Regions from separate parts of the Massilia varians genome, predicted to be linked through region 2. Evidence: predicted binding sites of a transcription regulator. Region 2 holds the regulator's gene; each other region holds the start of a gene.

Region 1 (3,275 bases), 2.1 Mb from region 2:
CTCCACTCATCATGTCGTCATGCCGACGGCGGTGCTGACAGGGGCCGTGCTGTCCGTAACGGTCGGCGCTGCTCTCTACCTGGCGACCGCCAAGGCAATCGAAACCGATGCCCAGACGCGCTTTCGCGCCATGGCACGCACCGCCCAGTTTGCGATCGAGGCCCGTATCAAAAGCTATACCGACGTGCTGCGCGGCATGGCCGGGCTGTTCCATGCCAAACCGAATGCTAGCGCCGACGAATTTCGCTACTACGTCGAGCAGCTCGACACGCCCCGCAACTTTCCTGGCATCGAGGCCATGAATTATGCGCGTACCGTCGGCCCGACTGGACTGCCGGCGATCGAGGCCGACGTACGTCGCCGTCTGCGGCAGTACGGCATGCCCGAGCCTGCGACGCCACTGCGTCCCGTGCCCGGCCGCGACAGCTACACGGTCATTGTCTACATGGAACCCGCTACTCCGCAAACCCTCGGCACACTCGGCCTCGACCTGGAGGCGCGCAGCTACATCCGCCACACAGTGGCAGAGTCGCGCGACAACAATACCATGACCGCCTCGGGCTTCCGCGTCAAGATACTGCCCGGTCCCATCCAGAACGTACTCGCGATGCGCTTGCCGGTGTACCGCAACGACATGCCGGTCGACACCGTCGCCAGACGCCGCGCCGCTTACCTCGGCTCTGTCGGCATCGGTTTCGGCGTCAACCGCATGGTCAACGGGGTGCTCGAGGGATTCCCGGCCGACGGGGTGCGCCTGATACTCACCGACCTGAACGAGGTACCGCTCGAGCCGGGTGAGCCTCAGCACAGCGCAATCCTTTATGACAGCCATGCGACGGCAGCGCAGCCGCTCCCGCCGGCCATCACAGACAAGGGCAACATGCTGCACGCCGACCTGCCGATCCACTTCAACCACCGGGTGTGGCGCGCCGATTTCAGCATCGCAAGGTCCGCACTGTACACCCGCTTCGACTTCTACTATCCCTGGCTGGCAGCCCTCGCCGGTGCGCTCAGCACCGCGCTGCTCTTCGCGCTGTTCCAGACGATGGCTTCCTCGCGTCGCAGCGCGTTGCGCATGGCCGAGGACATGACCCGGGAACTGCGCGCCAGCCAGGCCAAACTGCAGGCCACTAATGAAAAGCTGCGCCAACTGGCCGCGCACGCGGAGCAGATCAAGGAGGGCGAGCGCAAGCGCATCGCGCGCGAAATCCACGACGAACTCGGGCAGAATCTGCTGGCGCTGAAGATCGAGGCCGAGATCCTCGCCAACCGCACGCGCGACCGCCATGGCCGCCTGTACGAACGCGCCAACGCGACCGTACGCCAGATTGACCTCACCATCCGCAGTGTGCGCCAGATCATCAACGACCTACGGCCGAATGTGCTCGACCTCGGCCTGAACGCGGCGGTGGACTGGCAGGTGACTGATTTCGCGCGCCGTACCGGGATCGAATGCGAACTGGTCGAGGACGAAACCGAACACCACCTCGACGACCAATGCGCCACCGCCTTCTTTCGCATTCTGCAGGAGTCGCTCAACAACGTGGCCCGGCACGCGCGCGCGACCAGGGTACGGATCGACCTGCACCAGCATGCCGACATGTTGACCATGACGATCCGCGACAACGGCATCGGCATGCAGCCGGGCAGCCGCAACCGCAACGGTTCCTTTGGGTTGGTGGGCATCGAGGAGCGCGTCAACATCCTGGGCGGCAGCTTCTCGATCAGCAGCGGCCCGGATACCGGCACCACCATCGTTGTTACCATTCCCGTGACCGGGTATCCATCCGAAACGCCCGCTACCCCAAAATACGACAGCGATGCCGTGCTGCCGGCCATCGCATGAACATTGGCCGAGTGTTGCGGCCAGGCTGTCTCGTTTCAGCACAGCAGTTTATCGGTTGACAGAACTCAACATTAAGCCTGACGGGTCGCAGGACAATTGTCACCACTGCCACCGCTCAACACGCAGTTCCTGACTTCCGATTAATTGCGCCATGTTCTTCGAGGAGGATTCTCTGACGTACCGCTTCAACACTAGGGATAAAAAAGAATGCCTTGACAAACAGATCTACAACAAAAGGTGATAACTATGTCGACCAACGAATTCGCAGCATTTGAAACGCTTGATCTTGCCCCGATCAAAATGAAACTGATGCATGTGGAATCCGGCGAAGGCTGGTCCGCGTTGCGGACCGATGCAGTGGAAACGGAATACCGCCGCTTCCTGTTCCTGATGAAGAAATACCCTGACGCGGAGGCATCGCCGACCGTCGACGTGGACATCTTCTGGCACTACCACATCCTCGACACGATGAAGTATGCGCGCGACTGCGCAGCCTTGTTCGGCTACTTCCTGCACCACTATCCCTACGTCGGTATTGGCACCGCCGATGAAGGCGAACACGAGCAGGCAGGCGAACGCATGCGTGAGATTTACGAAGCAGAATTCGGTACCGGACCTGTCCCCCATGCCGCGACCGCATTCTGCGCCGGGCCAGGCAAGCCACGCCAAGCTGCCAACGCTGCGATGGCATTCTGCGCCGCGCCTGGCAAGCCGCGCCAAGCCGCCAGCGCTGCGATGGCATTCTGCGCCGCGCCTGGCAAGCCGCGCGAAGCCCCCAGCGCTGCGACCGCTTTCTGCGCCGCGCCGGGAAAGCCATCCCATGCACAGCCGGAGACCGCTGAACGTTGCGGCGCATCGGGCAAGAAGCTGGCACACGCGGCCTGATCCCTCCCCTCGACGGCCGGCCGACGACGCTTGCGTCCCGCCGGCCGTTTTTCATTTAAACCGCGAGCGCGTGCCCGTCCTCTTTCGACTTGACCATCAACTCGCGCAGCTCACGAATGCTGAACTCGCTCTCTTCATGCATGCGCAGCAGGAGCGTGGCGCCGATCGGCAGCGTGCTGTGGCGGATCTTGCTGATCACCGGCGGCGCCACTTCGAGCACGCGCGACAGTGCGGCGTCGTTCTTCAGGCGCAGCCTGGCAATGATGGCGTCGAGGAGCCGGTTGGGGTCGTATTCCGCACCGGGCGGAAGGCGTCTGATGGGCATGGCTTCTTTCAGGATTGTTAAATATTTGTCACTTTGTGTGATCTAATGCGAATTCTTTGCATGCGAGCCCGATATGGCATCGTTTGTATTGCATTTTTCGCTAGGGACGAAATGATACACATTCGGCCAGGCGCTTGCACACGGCGCAGGGGCATGCCTCCGGCCGGGCGGAAGCATCGATGGAATGGGGAGTTGCCGCCCCGTGAGCAGGGCGGCGGA
Region 2 (3,275 bases):
GGCCATCCGCTGGTGCGGCGGCCCCGGTGACAGCATCATCGGCTGCGCCCCGGTCGGCAGCGCCTCGGTCAACGTGGCCGCGGTGCGCTTCACGGCCAACCAGGAAGGCCTGATCTGGGTGCACGAGTACGGCCACAACTGCGGCCTGAGCCACCGCACCGACGACCCGCGCGCGGTCATGTACCCGTCCGTCGGGGTCGACCACAACGTGGTCAACGCGGCGGAATCCTCGGCTTTCCTTTCGGGCCCGCTGAGCATCGGCGGCCAGGTGATGCCCGCCGGCGGCTGCTCCTGCGGCGCGGGCGGCATGGCGCTGCCCGCCGATGTGCGCGACTTCGTCTCCCGGCACTGGGTGGAAGGCGTGCCCTGGGAGCTGGCCTCGCAGTACGGCGAGAAGGACGCCCGCCTGCTGCTCGAGTGGCTGGTGGACGAACCGGAACGGCACGAGGAGTTCCTGACCCAGATCGTGGCCACCCTCGGCTACATCGGCAGCGAGATCGCAGTCCAGCCGATGATCGACTTCATCGAGCAGCCGCGCGCCGGTCGCGCCGTGTTCAATGCCAAGAACACGGCCCTGCTGCGTCTCGGCGACCTGGCCAACCGCTCCGGCAGCCGGGCGGCGCTCGACTACCTGGCGCGGGTCGCGGGCGACATGGGCCTGGCGCGCACGCTGGCGGCGCCCCAGGCCACCGCGGAGCTGCAGGCGGCCAAGGCGCAGCATGAGGTGGTGGCGCCGAGCCTCGACACCCTGGCCGCCGAGCTCGCGGTGTCGGCCACCTTCGGGCTGGCGCTGGCCGGCACCGCGCAGGCGCAGCAGGCCGTGGAAGCGCTCAAGGGAGATGCCGACGCCTTCGCCAGCGTGAATCAGGCGGCGCTGGAAGCGGCCGGGATCGCCGCGACCGTGCAGGCCAAGGGACGGCAGGAGTACTACAGGATGAAGGCGCAACACCGGCATCACCTGTAACAGGCTTGCGGTAGGGAAATAAAACCCGCGGACGCGGCCTTTGTCTATAATGGCCGCGTCAGCATTTTCGTTTTCCTGCCATGAACCAACCCATCTCGCTTCCGGGCGAAGCGCCGGTCATCCAGGCCCTCAAGGCCAGCTGCAGCGCCTGCAGCATGCACCAGCTGTGCCTGCCGATGGGGCTCGAGGATGCCGACATCAACCGCCTCGACCAGATCATCGGCCGCCGCCGCCGCCTCGCGCGCGACGAGCGCCTGTACGCCATGGGCGAACCCTTCCGCAACCTGTACGCGGTGCGCTTCGGCCATTTCAAGACCTACCAGGTGAACGCCGCCGGCGAAGCCCAGATCACCGGCTTCCAGATGGCCGGCGAGCTGCTGGGCATGGACGCCATCAGCGGCACCCACCACTGCGACGCCGTGGCCCTCGAGGACAGCGAGGTGTGCGAGATCCCGTTCGCGCGCCTCGAAGAGCTGTTCGGCCACGTCCCCGCCCTGCTGCGCCACTTCCACCGCATCATGAGCCAGGAGATCACGCGCGAGCAGAACGTCATGCTGCTGCTCGGCAATATGCGTGCGGAGCAGCGCTTCGCCGTGTTCCTGGTCAACCTGTCGGCACGCTACGCGGCGCGCGGCTATTCGCCGACCAGCTTCCAGCTGCGCATGTCGCGCGAGGACATCGGCAACTACCTCGGGCTCACCATCGAAAGCATCAGCCGCCTGCTGTCGCGCTTCAAGAAGCAGGGCTGGCTGCAGGTGGACAAGCGCGAGGTCACCCTGCTCGATCCGGCCAGGCTCAAGGCGCTGGCCGCCGGCACCGAGGTCTGCAGCCCGATGGGCTAGGATTGCCCAGGATGGCCGCCCTGCCGCCCGCCCCGCATCTGGATCTGCACCTGCGCAGCTATGGCGCCGCCCGTAGCGCGGACCGCCACGAGTTCGGCCAGCTGGTGCTGCCCGTGAGCGGCGAAGTCGCGCTCGAGATCGAAGGCCGCCAGGCCCGGCTCGATCCGCTGCGCGTGGCGGTGGTGGCGCCGCGCGCCTGGCACTCGCAGTGCAGTGCGGTCGCCAACCAGTCGCTGATCGTCGACCTGGGCCCGGAAACCTTCGCCGCGGGGCCCTGGCAGCGCCTGCTCGAGCAGCCCTTCGGCGCCATCGGTCCGGCCGCCCGCAAGCTGGTCGAATTCATGGGCATCCTGGCCGCCACCCGGCCCCCCGCCCCTTCCATGCTGGCCGGCTGGACGCCGCTGCTGCTCGACACCCTGGCGCTGGGCGCGCCCGCACCGCGCTCGCGCCTGGCCGCCCTGCGGGCCCGCATCGAGGCCGAACCCGGCCTGCCGTGGACCACCGAGGCCATGGCGCGCGTGGCCGGCCTGAGCGTGAGCCGCGTGCATGCCCTGTTTCGTGAGGAGCACGACAGCACGCCCCACGACTGGCTGCTGGACTGCCGCCTGCGCTACGCCTGCGAACGGCTGCGTGCCAGCAAGCGCCCGGTGGCCGAAATCGCGCTGGCGGCCGGCTTTTCCGAGCAGAGCGCCTTGACGCGCGCGATGCGCCGGGCGATGGACAGCACGCCCGCCGCCTACCGGCGCGCGTATCGAGAGAATCTGTCAAAGATCCAGTAGCGGCGGTCAAGAAGCGCGCCGGCATCCGGCCGACAATCTCCCTTCCCACGGAGATCGGCCATGCTGTCACAGATACACACCAGAACCCATACCACGCAACTCGGCATCGGCGCCGGCATCGCCGCGGGCGCCTTCTGGGGCCTGGTGTTCCTTGCCCCGGAGCTGGCGCCCGGCTTCTCGCCGCTGCAGCTGTCGGCGGGCCGCTACCTCGCCTACGGCCTGGTCGCCGCCCTCCTCGTCGCCCGCGCCTGGCCGCGGCTCAGGCGGCGCCTGACCCCGGCCGACTGGCGCGGCCTGGCCTGGCTCAGCCTGGCGGGCAACATCGTCTACTACCTGTTCCTGGCCCAGGCCGTGCAGTTGGGGGGCGTGGCCATGACCTCGATCGTGATCGGGCTGCTGCCGATCACCGTGACGCTGGCGGGCCTGCGCGAACCCGACGCGGTGCCCTTGCGGCGTCTGGCGCCTTCGCTGCTGCTGGGCGGGGCCGGCCTGGCCTGCATCAGCCGGGACGCGCTGGCTTGCCTGGATGGCGGCGCGATCACCGGGCTGTTGTCGGCGGTCGGCGCGCTGCTGTCGTGGACCTTCTATGCGGTCGCCAACCGGCGCTGGCTGGCGCGCCTCGAGGGCATCTCGGCCAAGGAATGGAGCCTGCTGGTGGGGGTGATGACGGGCGCCCAGGCCCTGCTGCTG
Region 3 (3,275 bases), 1.4 Mb from region 2:
CGCGAGCGTCCCCATCAGGTCGGGGGCCAGCACCGCGTTCACGTTGCGCAGCAGCGTCGACAGATAGTGTCCCAGCGCGAACGGCAGGAACACGTAGAAACAAACCGCCACGCCGGTCAGGCGTGGCGCGGTGGCGGTATCCTGCATGGGCCAAGTCCCGGTCGGGTGCGTGGAGGCGCGTCCGGGTTCAGGCTGCGTCCTGGGTAGCGCCGCCGGCTTCGCTGCATGCCTGTCCCGCCGGCACCAGCGGGATCACACGTCCGCCGGGTCCGCGCAGCGGGCCTTCGCTCTCCTGCTCGAAGAAGAACTTGTCGCGCCCGAAGGCCGGCTTCAGGTGGTCGAGCCAGGTGGCGTCCGGATCGTACTTGGCGAAGAAGGGACGGCGCACCCATTCCGGATTGCGCGCCTGCAGGAACTGCAGCGCGAACAGCTTCTCGCCATTGATCGTGACCACACCGTCGATCACCACCTTGCCCGGGAAAGCGCTCATCGAGGGGCCGCGCACCGTGCGCGACAGGCCCGACACCATCGAGTAGGCCTCCTGGAAGATCTGGTGCGCGCGCGCCAGCGGCAGCGAGAAGTAGTCGCGCGGCCCGGTGTCGCGCTCGACGAACATGTAGTACGGGATCGCGCCCAGGCGCACGCCGGTGGTCCACAGCTCGGCCCAGCTCTTCGGGTCTTCGTTGATGTGGCGGATCAGGGGCCCCTGCATGCGCAGCGTGGCGCCGGTGCCGACGATGCGCTTGACCGCCTGCTGGGCGATCGGATGGCGCAGCTCGACCGCATGGTTGTAGTGGCCCATGATCGCGAGGTTCTTGCCCGACCTGACCACCTTCTCGAACAGGCGCATCAGGTCGTCGCTGTCCTTGTCCGACACGAAGCGCTGCGGCCAGTAGGCCACCGACTTGGTGCCGATGCGGATGTTCTGGATGTGCGCCAGGTTCGGTTCGAGCAGCGGCTCGAGGAACTCGGCCAGCGAACGCGTGTTCATGATCATTGGGTCGCCCCCGGTGATCAATACGTCGGTGACGTCCTGGTGGGTCTCGAGGTAGGACACCAGCTCGCTGCATTCGCGCGCATCGAACTTCATGTCGTCCATGCCGACGAACTGCGGCCAGCGGAAGCAGAAGGTGCAGTAGGCGTGGCAGGTCTGGCCCGAGCTCGGGAAGAACAGCACGGTTTCCTTGTACTTGTGCTGCAGGCCCTTGAGCGGCGCGTCGTTGACGCGCGGGACGTTGTGCGTCATCTGGCCGGCCGGGTGCGGGTTCATGCGCATCCGGATGCCGTGCACCAGCTTCGCAATGGCCGCCTCGTCCTTCTTGTACAGCACCAGGTCGCGCAGCTGTTCGTATTCGCTGGCGGGCAACATGTCGCGGTGCGGGAAGGTGAGCCGGTAGATCGGATCGTCCGGCACCTTGTCCCAGTCGATCAGCTCCTCCAGCACGTAGGCGTTCACGCGGAACGGCAGCACATGGGACACCACCTGGACGGCTTCCTGCAGCTCAGGCGTCAGCCATTGCCATTGGCGCGCCGAGTGGATCGTCTGGCGGGTATAGGGCTTGAACTTGGAGGGCGTCGATTCGGTCGTGATCACAGGGATTCTCCAGGAAACGAGGGATGAATTAGTCGGCATGGGTAAAACGTTGCCGGTAAGAATTCATCTTATGTTGCGAGAAGCCTCGGAGAATTGCCGTCAATCAATCAGATTGTTCCTACGGTGGGGGTTAAAACAAGGGGAGGCAAAACGGGACAACTACTGGACAAGACGACCCGGAGCGCATGGTCCGGGCCGTCCATCTTATTGCGGCGCGCGCCGGCGCATCCATTCGGCAAAGTGCCTGCCGACCAGCAGGTCGCCGTCGTAGCTCAGGTGGTTGTTGTCGCGGTACATCAGGCGTCCGTCGATCATGGCGTGGCAGGCGCTGTCGTCGCACAGGGCCGTGGACGAATCGAACCAGGCGATCTGCGGGAACTCGCGGGCCAGGGCGCCCAGCACTGCGCGGTGCGACACCATCTGCTGCTCCCAATCGGCGCGCGTGATCGCGCAGGGCATGCGGGTAGCCGACGAGGCCACGCCGGCGCGCTTGATGCAGGAACGCGGGTCGAAGCTGATGATGGGCACGTCGTTCATGAAGATCACCCGCTTGCCGGCCGCGTTGAAACGGCGGAAGGTTTCGCGCGCCGCATCCACCCAGACCCGCTGCTCGGGCGCGCTGCCGAAGCGCAGGTGGGTCGAGAACACCACGGTCTTCACCGAGGGCATGCCGAGGGCCAGTTCCAGCATCGGCTGGGTCGCCTGCTGGTAGGGATCGCCCTGTGGGTCGAGCCCCCAGTAGGGATGGCGGGTACCCAGCATCAGCAGGTTCTCGCCGACGCTGCTGTAGTACTTCGTCAGGCCGGCTACCACGTGGTAGGCATGGCTATCGCCCAGCAGTATCACGGTCGGGTCCTGCGCGGGATCGGCCTGCAGGCAGTATTCATAGATCGAGTCGAAACCGTAGCGCTTCTTGCAGGCCTCGGCATTGGCCTTGTCCTCGACCAGCACCAGGGCCTTGTGGTTGGCCAGGTTGTCCTGGACGGGCTTGCGCGCCGGCAGGCCGTCGTTCAGGTAGATGTAGCCGCCAACGGCGGCGCAGGCCAGCATCATCGCGCTCAGCGCCGCGACTTTGGCACGGCCGCCGCCGCCGCGCAGCGGGCGCTCCACCACCCGGTAGGTCAGCCAGGCCAGCAGGAGGGCCAGCAGCACCGCCGCGGCGCGGATGGCGGGCGCCGGCTCGCGCGATTCGACGATCTGGGCAAAGGACAGCAGCGGCCAATGCCACAGGTAGAGCGGATAACTCACCAGCCCGATCCAGACCATGAGGCGGTTCGACAGCAGCACGCGGTTGAGCCAGGCCTGCGGCCCGGCGCCGATGAGCAGGAGCGCGCCCAGCGCGGGCAGCAGCGCGCGCCAGCCGGGGAACGGGTCTTCCCGGGTAATCAGGACCAGGCCGGCGGCCAGCAGGGCCGCGCCAAGCCAGGCCAGCAGGTTCGGCGCCGGCGCCAGGCGCGGCGCGGCGGCGCCCGGGCGCGCTTGCAGGCAGGCCAGGCCGGCGCCCAGCAGCAGTTCCCAGGCACGGCTGGCGGGTGAATAGAAGGTAGCGCTGGGGTGGCCGGCGATGCCGCCCAGGTTGACGGCGAACGAGGCCAGCGCCAGCACCGCGGCCACCGTCAGCAGATTCATGCGCAGCCGCCAGCCCAGCAGGAGGACGACCGGCCACAGGATATAGAACTGC

Evidence for each region. Region 2 encodes FNR, which switches genes on or off when oxygen is low (the NO sensors DNR and NnrR bind a similar motif). Its sites were predicted from a motif close to TTGATNNNNATCAA; they were not measured.
Region 1: a site for FNR is predicted at 1,902-1,915, ahead of MasN3_RS07560 (glycine-rich domain-containing protein). Genes of this name have one in related genera too.
Region 3: a site for FNR is predicted at 1,688-1,701, ahead of MasN3_RS23245 (KamA family radical SAM protein). Genes of this name have one in related genera too.

The regions. Positions count from the first base shown of each region.
Region 1 is NZ_AP026966.1:1,648,253-1,651,527, reverse strand. Features, by position in the region: gene MasN3_RS07565 (sensor histidine kinase) at 20-1,846, shown strand; gene MasN3_RS07560 (glycine-rich domain-containing protein) at 2,093-2,731, shown strand; gene MasN3_RS07555 (hypothetical protein) at 2,787-3,056, opposite strand.
Region 2 is NZ_AP026966.1:3,735,842-3,739,116, forward strand. Features, by position in the region: gene MasN3_RS16775 (hypothetical protein) at 1-964, shown strand, start outside; gene fnr (fumarate/nitrate reduction transcriptional regulator Fnr) at 1,045-1,806, shown strand; gene MasN3_RS16785 (helix-turn-helix transcriptional regulator) at 1,818-2,585, shown strand; gene MasN3_RS16790 (DMT family transporter) at 2,646-3,275, shown strand, end outside.
Region 3 is NZ_AP026966.1:5,152,540-5,155,814, forward strand. Features, by position in the region: gene MasN3_RS23240 (MFS transporter) at 1-147, opposite strand, end outside; gene MasN3_RS23245 (KamA family radical SAM protein) at 188-1,594, opposite strand; gene MasN3_RS23250 (acyltransferase family protein) at 1,799-3,275, opposite strand, start outside.